DNA from 2 places in the Micromonospora sp. DT44 genome. Region 2 is predicted to be linked to the other one. Evidence: riboswitches for the same ligand, from Rfam matches in the RefSeq annotation. Region 2 holds a riboswitch; the other holds the start of a gene.
What was found. Region 2 has a riboswitch for cobalamin ahead of cobN (cobaltochelatase subunit CobN). Riboswitches for the same ligand answer to the same signal wherever they lie in the genome.
Positions count from the first base shown of each region.

Region 1: linked by a shared signal. The riboswitch ahead of ACLQ25_RS09075 (CbtB domain-containing protein) and the one ahead of cobN (cobaltochelatase subunit CobN) in region 2 are both predicted to bind cobalamin.

Region 1 covers NZ_JBNCKS010000011.1:135,041-140,251, reverse strand. Annotated here, with positions in the region: gene ACLQ25_RS09085 (ribonucleotide-diphosphate reductase subunit beta) at 1-669, opposite strand, end outside; gene ACLQ25_RS09080 (ribonucleoside-diphosphate reductase subunit alpha) at 720-3,047, opposite strand; cobalamin riboswitch at 3,242-3,455, opposite strand; cobalamin riboswitch at 3,599-3,738, shown strand; gene ACLQ25_RS09075 (CbtB domain-containing protein) at 3,774-3,977, shown strand; gene ACLQ25_RS09070 (CbtA family protein) at 3,968-4,768, shown strand; gene ACLQ25_RS09065 (histidine phosphatase family protein) at 4,765-5,211, shown strand, end outside.
Region 2 covers NZ_JBNCKS010000006.1:1,605-6,815, reverse strand. Annotated here, with positions in the region: gene cobN (cobaltochelatase subunit CobN) at 1-2,067, opposite strand, end outside; cobalamin riboswitch at 2,332-2,508, opposite strand; gene ACLQ25_RS04915 (DUF5919 domain-containing protein) at 3,272-4,156, shown strand; gene ACLQ25_RS04910 (inositol monophosphatase family protein) at 4,153-4,959, shown strand; gene ACLQ25_RS04905 (hypothetical protein) at 4,982-5,211, opposite strand, start outside.

The DNA.
Region 1 (5,211 bases), on a different contig from region 2:
GGCGCGTACGGTGTCGACGACGTCGAACGCGAACGCCATGTGCATGGACTCGTCGCGGAACACCCAGTTGGTCCCCGACGCCAGCCCGTGCAGCAGGCCACGGGAACGCAGGAAGTAGACGTACGCGAACGCGCCGTAGAAGAACAACCCCTCGATGCAGGCCGCGAAGCAGATCAGGTTGAGCAGGAAGGTCCGCCGGTCCTCGCGGGTACGCAGCTCCGGCAGGTCGCCCAGCGAGTCGATCCAGCGGAAGCAGAACTCGGCCTTGCGACGGATCGACGGGATGTTCTCGATGGCGGCGAAGGCCTCGAACCGCTCGGTCTCGTCGGGCACGTACGTGTCGAGCAGGTTCAGGTAGAACTGGACGTGTACGGCCTCCTCGAAGAGTTGCCGGGACAGGTAGAGCCGACCTTCGGGACTGTTGACGTGCTGGTACAGGTTGAGCACGAGGTTGTTGGCGACGATCGTGTCGCCGGTGGCGAAGAACGCGACGAGGCGGCTGACCAGGTGCCGCTCGGCCGGCGACAGACGGTCCAGGTCGGCGAGGTCGGTGTGCAGGTCGACCTCCTCGACCGTCCAGGTGTTGCGGATGGCGTCCCGGAACCGGTCGAAGAAGTGCGGGTAGCGCATCGGACGGAGAGTCAGGTCCATCCCGGGGTCGAGCAGCATGTGCGTGGTCCTCGCGTCGATGGTGCTGTCGGTGGTGGTGTCGGCGACGGTCACTGGCACGCCTCACACGACTCGGGGTTCTCCAGCGAGCAGGCCAACGCGTCGGCATCGACCGCGACGGGGACAACGGGCGTCACCGCGCTGACGGTGGCCTGCTGGATCCGGGTGGCCGGCCGGGACCGCAGGTAGTAGGTGGTCTTCAGACCGGTCTTCCAGGCGTACAGGTACATCGAGGAGAGCTTGCCGATGGTGGGCGAGGCCAGGAACAGGTTCAGCGACTGGGACTGGTCGATGAACGGCGCGCGGGCGGCGGCCAGATCGATCAGCGCACGCTGCGGCAGCTCCCACGCGGTACGGAACAGCTCCCGCACGTCGGCCGGCAGCTCCACGACGGACTGCACCGAGCCCTCGGCCCGCTTGATCGCCGACCGGATCTGCTCCGTCCACAGGCCGCGGGCCTTCAACTCGCGGACAAGAGCGGTGTTGACCTGGAGGAACTCCCCCGAGAGCGTCTCGCGCTTGAACAGGTTGGACACCTGCGGCTCGACGCACTCGTAGCAGCCGGCGATCGACGCGATCGTCGCGGTGGGCGCGACCGCCACCAGCAGCGAGTTGCGCAGCCCGTACTCCCGCACCTGCTGACGCAGCGCGCTCCAGCGCGCGGTCTGGGTACCCTCAACGCCCCAGAGGTCGGGTTGGAGCTGGCCCCGGGCGGCCCGGGTCTGCGCGAACGCCGGGTGGGCGCCGAACTCGCGGGCCAGGTCGGCGGAGGTCTCCAGCGCGGTCAGGTACAGCTCCTCGCTGATCCGCGTGGACAGCTCCCGCGCGGCCGGCGCGTCGAACGGCAGCCGCAGCGCGAAGAACACGTCCTGCAACCCCATCAGCCCGAGCCCGACCGGCCGCCAGCGGGGGTTGCTCGCCGCCGCCTGCGGGGTCGGGTAGTAGTTGATGTCGATGACCCGGTCGAGGAACGTCACCGCCGTCCGGACCGTGGCGCGCAGCCGTTCCCAGTCGATGCCGTCATCGGTCAGATGGGCGGCGACGTTCACCGAGCCGAGGTTGCACACGGCGGTCTCGTCGTCGCTGGACACCTCGATGATCTCGGTGCAGAGGTTGGAGAGGTGCACCACGTTCCCCGGCTCGGCCGTCTGGTTGCACAACCGGTTGGCGGCGTCCTTGAAGGTCATCCAGCCGTTGCCGGTCTGGGCCAGGGTCCGCATCATCTTCCCGTACAGCTCGCGGGCCGGCAGCTGCCGCACGTAGCGGCCCTGCGCCTCGGCGGCCCGGTACGCGGCGTCGAACCGCTCGCCCCACAGGTCGGGCAGTTCGGGCACCTCGTCGGGGTCGAACAGCGACCACATCTCGTCGGCCTCGACCCGGCGCATGAACTCGTCCGGGACCCAGTTGGCCAGGTTGAGATTGTGCGTACGACGGGCGTCCTCGCCCGTGTTGTCCCGTAGCTGGAGGAACTCCTCGATGTCCGGGTGCCACGGCTCCAGGTAGACGCAGGCCGCGCCCTTGCGCCGCCCGCCCTGGTTGACCGCCGCGACGCTCGCGTCCAGTGTGCGCAGGAACGGCACGATGCCGTTGGACTGCCCGTTCGTGCCCCGGATCAGCGCGCCGCGGGACCGGATCCGGGAGAACGCAATGCCGATGCCACCGGCGAACTTGGACAGGTTGGCGACCTGGGCGTAGCGCGCGTAGATCGAGTCCAGTTCGTCGCGCGGCGAGTCCACGAGATAGCACGAGGACATCTGGGTGTGTCGGGTGCCGGAGTTGAACAGGGTCGGCGAGCTGGGCAGATAGGCGAGACTGGACATCAGCCGGTAGAAGTCGACCGCCTCGTCTGGCGTACGGGACAGGCCGCAGGCCACCCGCAGCAGCCAGTACTGCGGGGTCTCCAGCACCAGCCTTGAGGTGGGGTGACGCAGCAGGTACCGGTCGTAGACGGTGCGCAGGCCGAAGTACTCGAAGCGACGGTCGCCGTCGGCGTCGACGGCGTCGTCGAACGTCTTCGCGTGCGCGGCGACGAACGCGGCGGTCTCGTCACCGATCAGACCCTCGGCGTGGCCGGCCCGGATCGCCGCGCTGAACGAGGTGATGCCCTGGCGCCGCACCTCCTTGTCGACGTAGCCGGCCAACAGCCGCGCGGCCAGGCGCGAGTACTGCGGCTCCGTACCGATCATCTCGGCGGCGGTCTGGATGGAGAGCCGGTCCAGTTCGGCGGTCGTCGCGCCGTCGTACAGGCCGCTGATCGTGCGGGTGGCCACCCGCATCGGGTCGACGTCGGTGAGATCGTCGGCCCACCGCTCGACCGCCCGGACAATCTTGTTCACGTCCACGGGTTCGGTGCCGCCGTCGCGCTTGCGCACCTGCATCGGGGTCCGCCGCGCGGCCTCGCCGCTGACCGGGACCACCTGGGTGACTGTCACCACTCACTCCTCGGGAGTTCGAGACCTCAAGGGCCCTCGGACGCGGGGAGACGGACGCCGTCGACGCCACGCCAGCGCGAGCGTGGGTCAGGTGGCGTCAGCCGTTCCACGCGGCCTCGGACCGCCGCGCACCCGAGGTTCGGGTGCGCGGTGCGCTGGCAGGTCTTCGGACTCGCGGGCGCGACCGGGCCTGCCCGGTCACCTACTGGCCGTCGCTTCCCAGGCCGGTGGCCCAGTGCTGATGACGGCGGTCGTTCCCACTCACCGCTGCGGGACAGTCCCGGACTTCCACCGGGTTCCCTCTTGCCTCGAACACTCGCCAGGAGTGGCCGAACCAGCTGCGGTCGACACCATATATAGGGGCGAGCTCGTTTGTCACACCCCACATGTCGGGTTCGGCGTGTCGCGGTCGACGATGACGACCCTCGTCGATCGGCTCGGAGCCGGCCGACGGGGCGGTGACGCCCCGACCGTCGCCAACGGCTTGACCGAGGCGAACCGGCACCGATACGGTCGACCCACTATCTGCGGCGACGCGAGGGAAGCCGGTGAGAATCCGGCGCGGTCGCGCCACTGTGAGCGGCCCCCAGCCCGGGGGGCGCGAGCCAGGACGCTCGGTCGTCCGCAGCCTTGCGATGGGGACGCGTCATCCCCGAGGAGGTTCGTTCACGCATGTCCAGCTCCACTTCCAGCCAGCCGCTGGCGCACCCCGCTGTCCCGACCCGTCTCCTGTGGACCGTCCTGGCCACCGTCGCCGTGCTCGCCCTGCTGACCTACCTCGTCGCCTTTGACCAGGGGGCGGTCTCGCGCAGCGGGATGTACCTGCACGAGCTGATGCACGACGGCCGGCACCTGCTCGGTGTCCCGTGCCACTGACCGGCACCGGCACCGCACCCACGTTCGTCACGGTCCTGCTGCGCGGGCTCCTCGCCGGCCTGGTGGCCGGCCTGCTGGCCGGGACGTTCGCCTTCGTCGTCGGCGAACCACACGTCGAGGCGGCCATCGCCATCGAGGAGGCGGCCACCCAGGCTGAGCCCGCCGCCGACGGGCACCAGCACGCCGAGGCCACCGCCGACGGGCACCAGCACGGCGAGGAGGCCCTGGTCGGCCGCAACGCCCAACGCGGCGGCCTGTTCCTGGCCACCGGCCTCTTCGGCGCCGCCATGGGCGGCCTGCTGGCCAGCGCGTACGTCCTGCTGGGCCGTCGTCGGCGGACCGCAGACGACGGGCGGTCCGGGCTGTTGCTGGCCGGCGGTGCGCTACTCGGCGCGGTGATCGTGCCGTTCCTCAAGTACCCGCCGAATCCGCCGGCCGTCGGCGACCCGTCCACCATCAACCAGCGCACGGTCACCTACCTGCTGATGGTGGTACTCGGCCTGGTCGCGGTCTGGTCCGGTTCGCTCGGCTACCGGTCGGTGGGTGAGCACGCGCCGGTGTGGCTGCGGGCCAGCGCTGCGGTCGGCGGTTTCCTGCTGGTCACCGTCGTGTCCTATGTGGTGCTGCCGTCGTTCCAGGAGGTCCCCGGCGACTTCCCCGCGACGCTGCTGTGGAGCTTCCGACTCGCCTCGCTCGGCACCCAGATGGTGCTGTGGACCGGGATCGGCCTGCTCTTCGCCGCCCTGATGCACCGCCAGCGCACGGTCGCCGACGCACGACTGGCCGGGTGAGCGCCACCAGCCTGCGGCTGGTCGCCCACGGTCACACCGCCGCCCTGCGGCAGGCCCGGTTCGGCGGGAACGACAGCCTGGACGAGGGCGGCCGGCGTGCCGCCCTCGCCCAGTCCCCCGCTGGTGCGGGCCGTCGCGAAGGCGACCCGGTGGCGTGCCTGTCCAGCCCCGCGGCGGCGGCCGTCGAGACCGCCGAGGTTCTCGGGCTCGCGCCCACCATCGAGGCGGCCCTGGCCGACTGTGACTACGGCGACTGGTCGGGCCGACCCCTCGCGGAGATCGCGGCGGAGCGGCCGGACGCGCTACGCGAGTGGCTGTCCACGCCGGACGCCGCGCCGCACGGCGGTGAGTCGATCGTCGCGGTGCGCCAGCGCGTCGGTCGGTGGCTGGACGCGCAACGCGACGTCGGCCGACGGGTCACCGCCGTCACGCACCCGCTGGTG
Region 2 (5,211 bases):
GGCCTGGGCGCCGCCCCAGATCTGGGGGGCGCGCAGCACCGCGAGGACCAGGTTGACGCGGGGCTCTCCGGTGGGCGCGTCGGCGAGGATGTGCAGCCCGTCGCGGATCTGTACGTCCTTGACCTCGCACAGGTAGCCGTCGAGGTGCAGCACGAAGTCGTCGAAGTCGTCCGCGTCGGGCATCGCCTCGGTGTGCAGGTCGTGGTGCAGCTCGGCGGCGCGGACCAGATCCCAGATCTGCGCCCGCACGGTCGGCACCTTGGCCGGGTCGAGCGCCTGCACGGTGGCGTACTCGTCGAGCAGTTGCTCCAGTTTGGCCAGGTCGCCGTAGGTTTCGGCGCGGGCCATCGGCGGCACCAGGTGGTCGACGACCACGGCGTGCGCCCGCCGCTTGGCCTGGGTGCCCTCGCCGGGGTCGTTGACGATGAACGGGTAGACGAGCGGCAGGTCCGCGAGGACCGCGTCGGGCGCGCAGTCGGCGGCCAGACCGAGGCCCTTGCCGGGCAGCCACTCCAGGGTGCCGTGCTTGCCCAGGTGCACCACGGCGTCCGCGCCGAAGCCGCCGTCCGCGACCGGCGCGGCGAGCCAGCGGTACGCGGCCAGGTAGTGGTGGCTCGGCGGCAGGTCCGGGTCGTGGTAGATGGCGATCGGGTTCTCCCCGAAACCGCGCGGCGGTTGGATCAGCAGCACCACGTTGCCGAAGCGCAGCCCGGCCAGCACGATGTCGCCGCCCTCGGTGTACAACTCGCCGGGCGGCTCGCCCCAGTGCTCCCGCATCCGCTCGCGCAGTTCGGCTGGCACCTGGTCGAACCAGCGCCGGTAGGTCTGCCCCGGTATCCGGGCCTCGGCGGCGGCCAACTGTTCCGGGGTGAGCCACTCCACGTCGTGCCCGCCGGCGGCGATCAGGGCGTGGATCAGCGCGTCACCGTCGGTGGGCGGCGGCGTGTCCCCGAGGTCGTAGCCCGCCTCGGCGAGCGCGGCGAACAGCCGGACCGCCGAGGCCGGGGTGTCCAGCCCGACGGCGTTGCCGACCCGCGAGTGCTTGGTGGGGTACGAGCTGAGCACCACAGCGATCCGCTTGTCGGCGTTCGGCACGTCCCGCAGCCGGGCGTGACGCACCGCGATGCCGGCGACGCGGGCGGCCCGCTCGGGGTCGGCGGCGTACACCGAGAGCCCGTCGGCGTCGACCTGCTTGAACGAGAACGGCACGGTGACGATCCGGCCGTCGAACTCGGGGATGGCCACCTGCATCGCGGCGTCCAACGGGGACAGCCCGGCGTCGCTGGCCGCCCACTGCTCCCGGGTGCTGGTGAGGCAGAGCGCCTGGATGACCGGCACGTCCAGGGCGGCGAGCGCGCCGACGTCCCAGGCGTCCTCGTCGCCGCCGGAGGAGGCGTCCGCCGCGACCGCGCCGCCGGCCGCGAGGACGGTGACCAGCAACGCGTCGCATCGGGCGAACAGCCCGAGCGGGCCGGCGCCGGTGGTCAGCCCGCGCAGCGAGCCGCAGAAGATCGGCAGTGGGTTGCCGCCGGCCGCGCGCACCGCCTCGGCCAGCACATCGACGAACGCGGTGTTGCCGGCCAGGGCGTGCGCCCGGTAGAAGACGATCCCGATGGTGGGACGATCCGGTTCGGTGGGGTGCTCGCCGTACACGCCGTAGGCCGGGGTCGGCGCGGGCGGTGCGAACCCCTCCCCGGTGAGCAGGACCGTGTCGGAGAGGAACCGGGCCAGCTCCCCCAGATTGTCCGGACCACCCTCGACCAGGTACGCGAGGGCCTGGGCGACCACCCCGGACGGCACCGTGGAGACCGCCATCAGCTCCGCGTCCGGCAGCGCCTCGCCGCCGAGGACGACCGTGGGCACGCCGCTGGCGAGCACGGCGGCGAGGCCGTCCGGCCACGCCTGCCGACCGCCGAGCAGGCGTACGACGGCGAGGTCGACCCCGTGGAGCAGGGCGGGCACCTCGTCGGCCGCCACCCGGGCGGGATTGGCGAGCCGGTAGTCGGCGTCGCTGGCGCGGGCGGCCAGCAGGTCGGTATCGGCGGTGGAGAGCAGCAGAATGCGCACGGCAGGCTCCGGACAGTAACGTCGGCGCGCTCGCGAAGGCGGTTCGGCGACGACGTGCGGGTGGGCGCGGGGTTCAGCGGGCACCGCGACCCGGACCGCTCACCGGCGTGGGGCCGGCGGCGACGGGTGGCGTGGTGCGGACCTCAGCGGTGAACGGAGTCGATGCCCATCGCGGCGAGAGCACGGCTGCGGTGCGGGAGACGGCAGCGGCCGTCGATGATGGAGACGCCATGCGTCATCGGGTCCTCCTCGGGTGTCCACGCCCTGGGGTACGTCCCGACGGCCGAAGTATCCTGGCTTCCGGATCGACGCTCTCCCCCGGCCTTCCAGCCGCAGACACACGGCCGTGACTCGCGAGGGGGGATCGCTCCCCGGTGACAGTGGCGGGACCGCGTCGGAATCGCACCGACTTCCTTCACTGCCGTCAGGCCGCGAATGCTGCCACACCTGCCGACCGCCGGTCAACGCGGACCACGGCGTCGACCGGCGACGCTCGCCACATTGACCTGCGGATATATCGGCGCGGAGGGTTGCGTCGTGCCGCAGTGGCGGGCAGCCGAACTGGTTCGTCGACGGCGCGGTGATCCCACGGCGGGGCAGTGTGTGTACGGGCCCTTTGGAGCTGATGTCATAGACGATTCGCCCCGCGGGAGGGGGTCATGGACGCCCAGCCGGCGACGTGACGTTCCGGGTGGGCCCGGCCCCAGGTCCGTATCCGTTCCGGACGCCGGCGGGCGCCAAGGAGCGGACACGTGATCGGCCTGGGTCACTCTCGCTGAGAGGGGCGCGGCCGGCGGGTCATCGACAGCCAGCCGAGGAAACGCGCGTGCATCAGGGCAAGGTCGGGGCGCCCGCCGAGACCATACAAGTCGTGGATGGCCTCGTTCATGCAGGACGTCAGGTAGAGGGCCAGGCGCCAGCGAGTGGCCGTAGAACTCGGCGACGAGATCGAGTTGCGCGCGGGAACATGGCCACGCGGCGGCGCAGTTGCGGCACAACCACGCGGGACGCGTGGGCAGGTGCGGGCGGGACCGTGGGCTCACACCCCTGACCCTGCTCACCACGACCACCGCGATCCATCACAGTGGGTGATTCCTCGATGGATAACTTTCATCCGCCGACCGGATGTCCTGCCGGCATGCCGTTCCGCTACTGGATAAGCTGGCCCTCGGCCCTCGGCCCTCGGGCAGGAAGGGAGCCAGCCGTGAGCGTCCGCACAACTGCCGCGCTCACCACTGACGACCTGCTCTGGGACAGCACCGACATGCTCGATGCCTTGGCCGCTCGCGACGTCGCTCAGGTATTCCGCCTCGTCCAGCGAGCCACCCGCGCCAGCCAAACCACTCTCGGCGTCGCCACCGGCCTCAGCCAGGCTCAGATCAGCGAGATCACCAGCGGTGCCCGCCGGGTCAGCAGCATTGATGTCCTCACCCGCATCTGCACCGGCTTGTCCATGCCACGCCACGCACGCATGGCGCTTCTCCTCGGCGAACGCGAGCCGGCCACTGACCTCGCCGGACACCAGGTCAGCACGGCAGGACGGGACCGCTGTGCTGATGTCCGCGCGATTTATTCCAGCCGATCAGATTTCATGGCGGAGCTGCCCCCGCGAGCCCTTTTCGACCATGCCACGGACATCCGAGCGTCCGGCCTGTCACTCAACCTCATCTGTCAGCAGTACGGCGACAATCGCCTCCTGAAACTCCTCGCCGCCGGCACCCGCCTCCGTTGCCTGTTCCTTGACCCGGCCGGCGAGGTGATCAGGCGGCAGGAGCGGGAGGACGACTATCCAGACGGACACCTCAGCGCGCTCACCGAACTCAACATCCAGAACCTGGCTCGCCGCATTCGTGACCGGCTCCCCGCGGATGCCCGAGACAACCTCGCCATCGGCGTCTACGACGAGTCCATTCGCGCCAACGTCCTCTTGATCGATGGTCGCCTCTGCGTTGTCCAGCACTACCTACCGCAGATGCGCGGGGTGGACTGCCCGACGCTGGTCATCGAGCGCAGCGCCAGCCCCTCCGGTCTCTATCCGATATTCGATGAGATGTTCACCTCGCTGTGGGAGCGCAGCCGCCAGCTATGACCGACTACGCGCACCTCCTCCCTCTCGCACAGGAGGCCGTTGACCTGGCACACGACCTGATGCGGAAGCTTCAGCCCGGTGCTTTGACGTTCAAGGGTGACCGCGACATGGCCTCGGACGTGGATTACGCCATCGAGCGAGCGGTCCGCGAGCACCTGGCCGCCAAGGCGCCTGACATCGGTTTCCTCGGCGAGGAGTACGGCAGCAGCGGCGACACCAGCGCACTGACCTGGGCGCTCGATCCAGTCGACGGCACCGTGAACTTCATCCACGGCTCGCCCCTGTGCGCGATCTCTCTCGGCCTCATCCACCGCACACACGCCGTCCTTGGTGTCATCGACCTCCCGTTCCTCGGTAGCCGCTACCACGCCGTGCAGGGGCACGGCGCCTACGCCGACAACCGACGCATCCGCGCCAGCCAGATCACCGATCTCCGGGACGCCGTCGTCGCCATCGGCGACTATGCGGTCGGTGCCGAGGCCAGCCGGAAGAACACCGAGCGGCTTGCCATCACCGAGCAACTCACCCGGCACGTCCAACGGATACGCATGCACGGGTCAGCCGCAATCGACCTCGTCTGGTTGGCTCACGGCCGGATCGACGCGTTCGTCATGCTCAACAACAACCCGTGGGACACCGTCGCGGGCGTCGTCATCGCCAGAGAGGCTGGCGCGCTGGTGGTCGACATCGACGGCACGCCCCACGACGTGAACGCTGCCGCCACGATCGGTGGGGGCAAGCTGATCCTTCCACCCGTCCTCACGCTCATCCAGCGATCACTCACACAGGCGAAACCCGCTTGAGCCCGCTCACGGCCGGACCGGCTCAGCGGGCGCGGCGCTCCGGGTGTGCCCGGTTCCACACCCGCATCCGCTCCGGATAGCCGGTGCGGGCCGCCTCGTACAGCGGCACCGCGTGCTTGCGGGCGATGTCGCCCGCCGCCCGGGGTGTGCCGGTGCGGCGACGGATCCACTCCCCGTCGTGGGCGATCGCGACCACGGTGGTGTCGGTGGCGGTGGTCTCCGGTTCCAGGTAGAACTCCACACCCCGCCGAC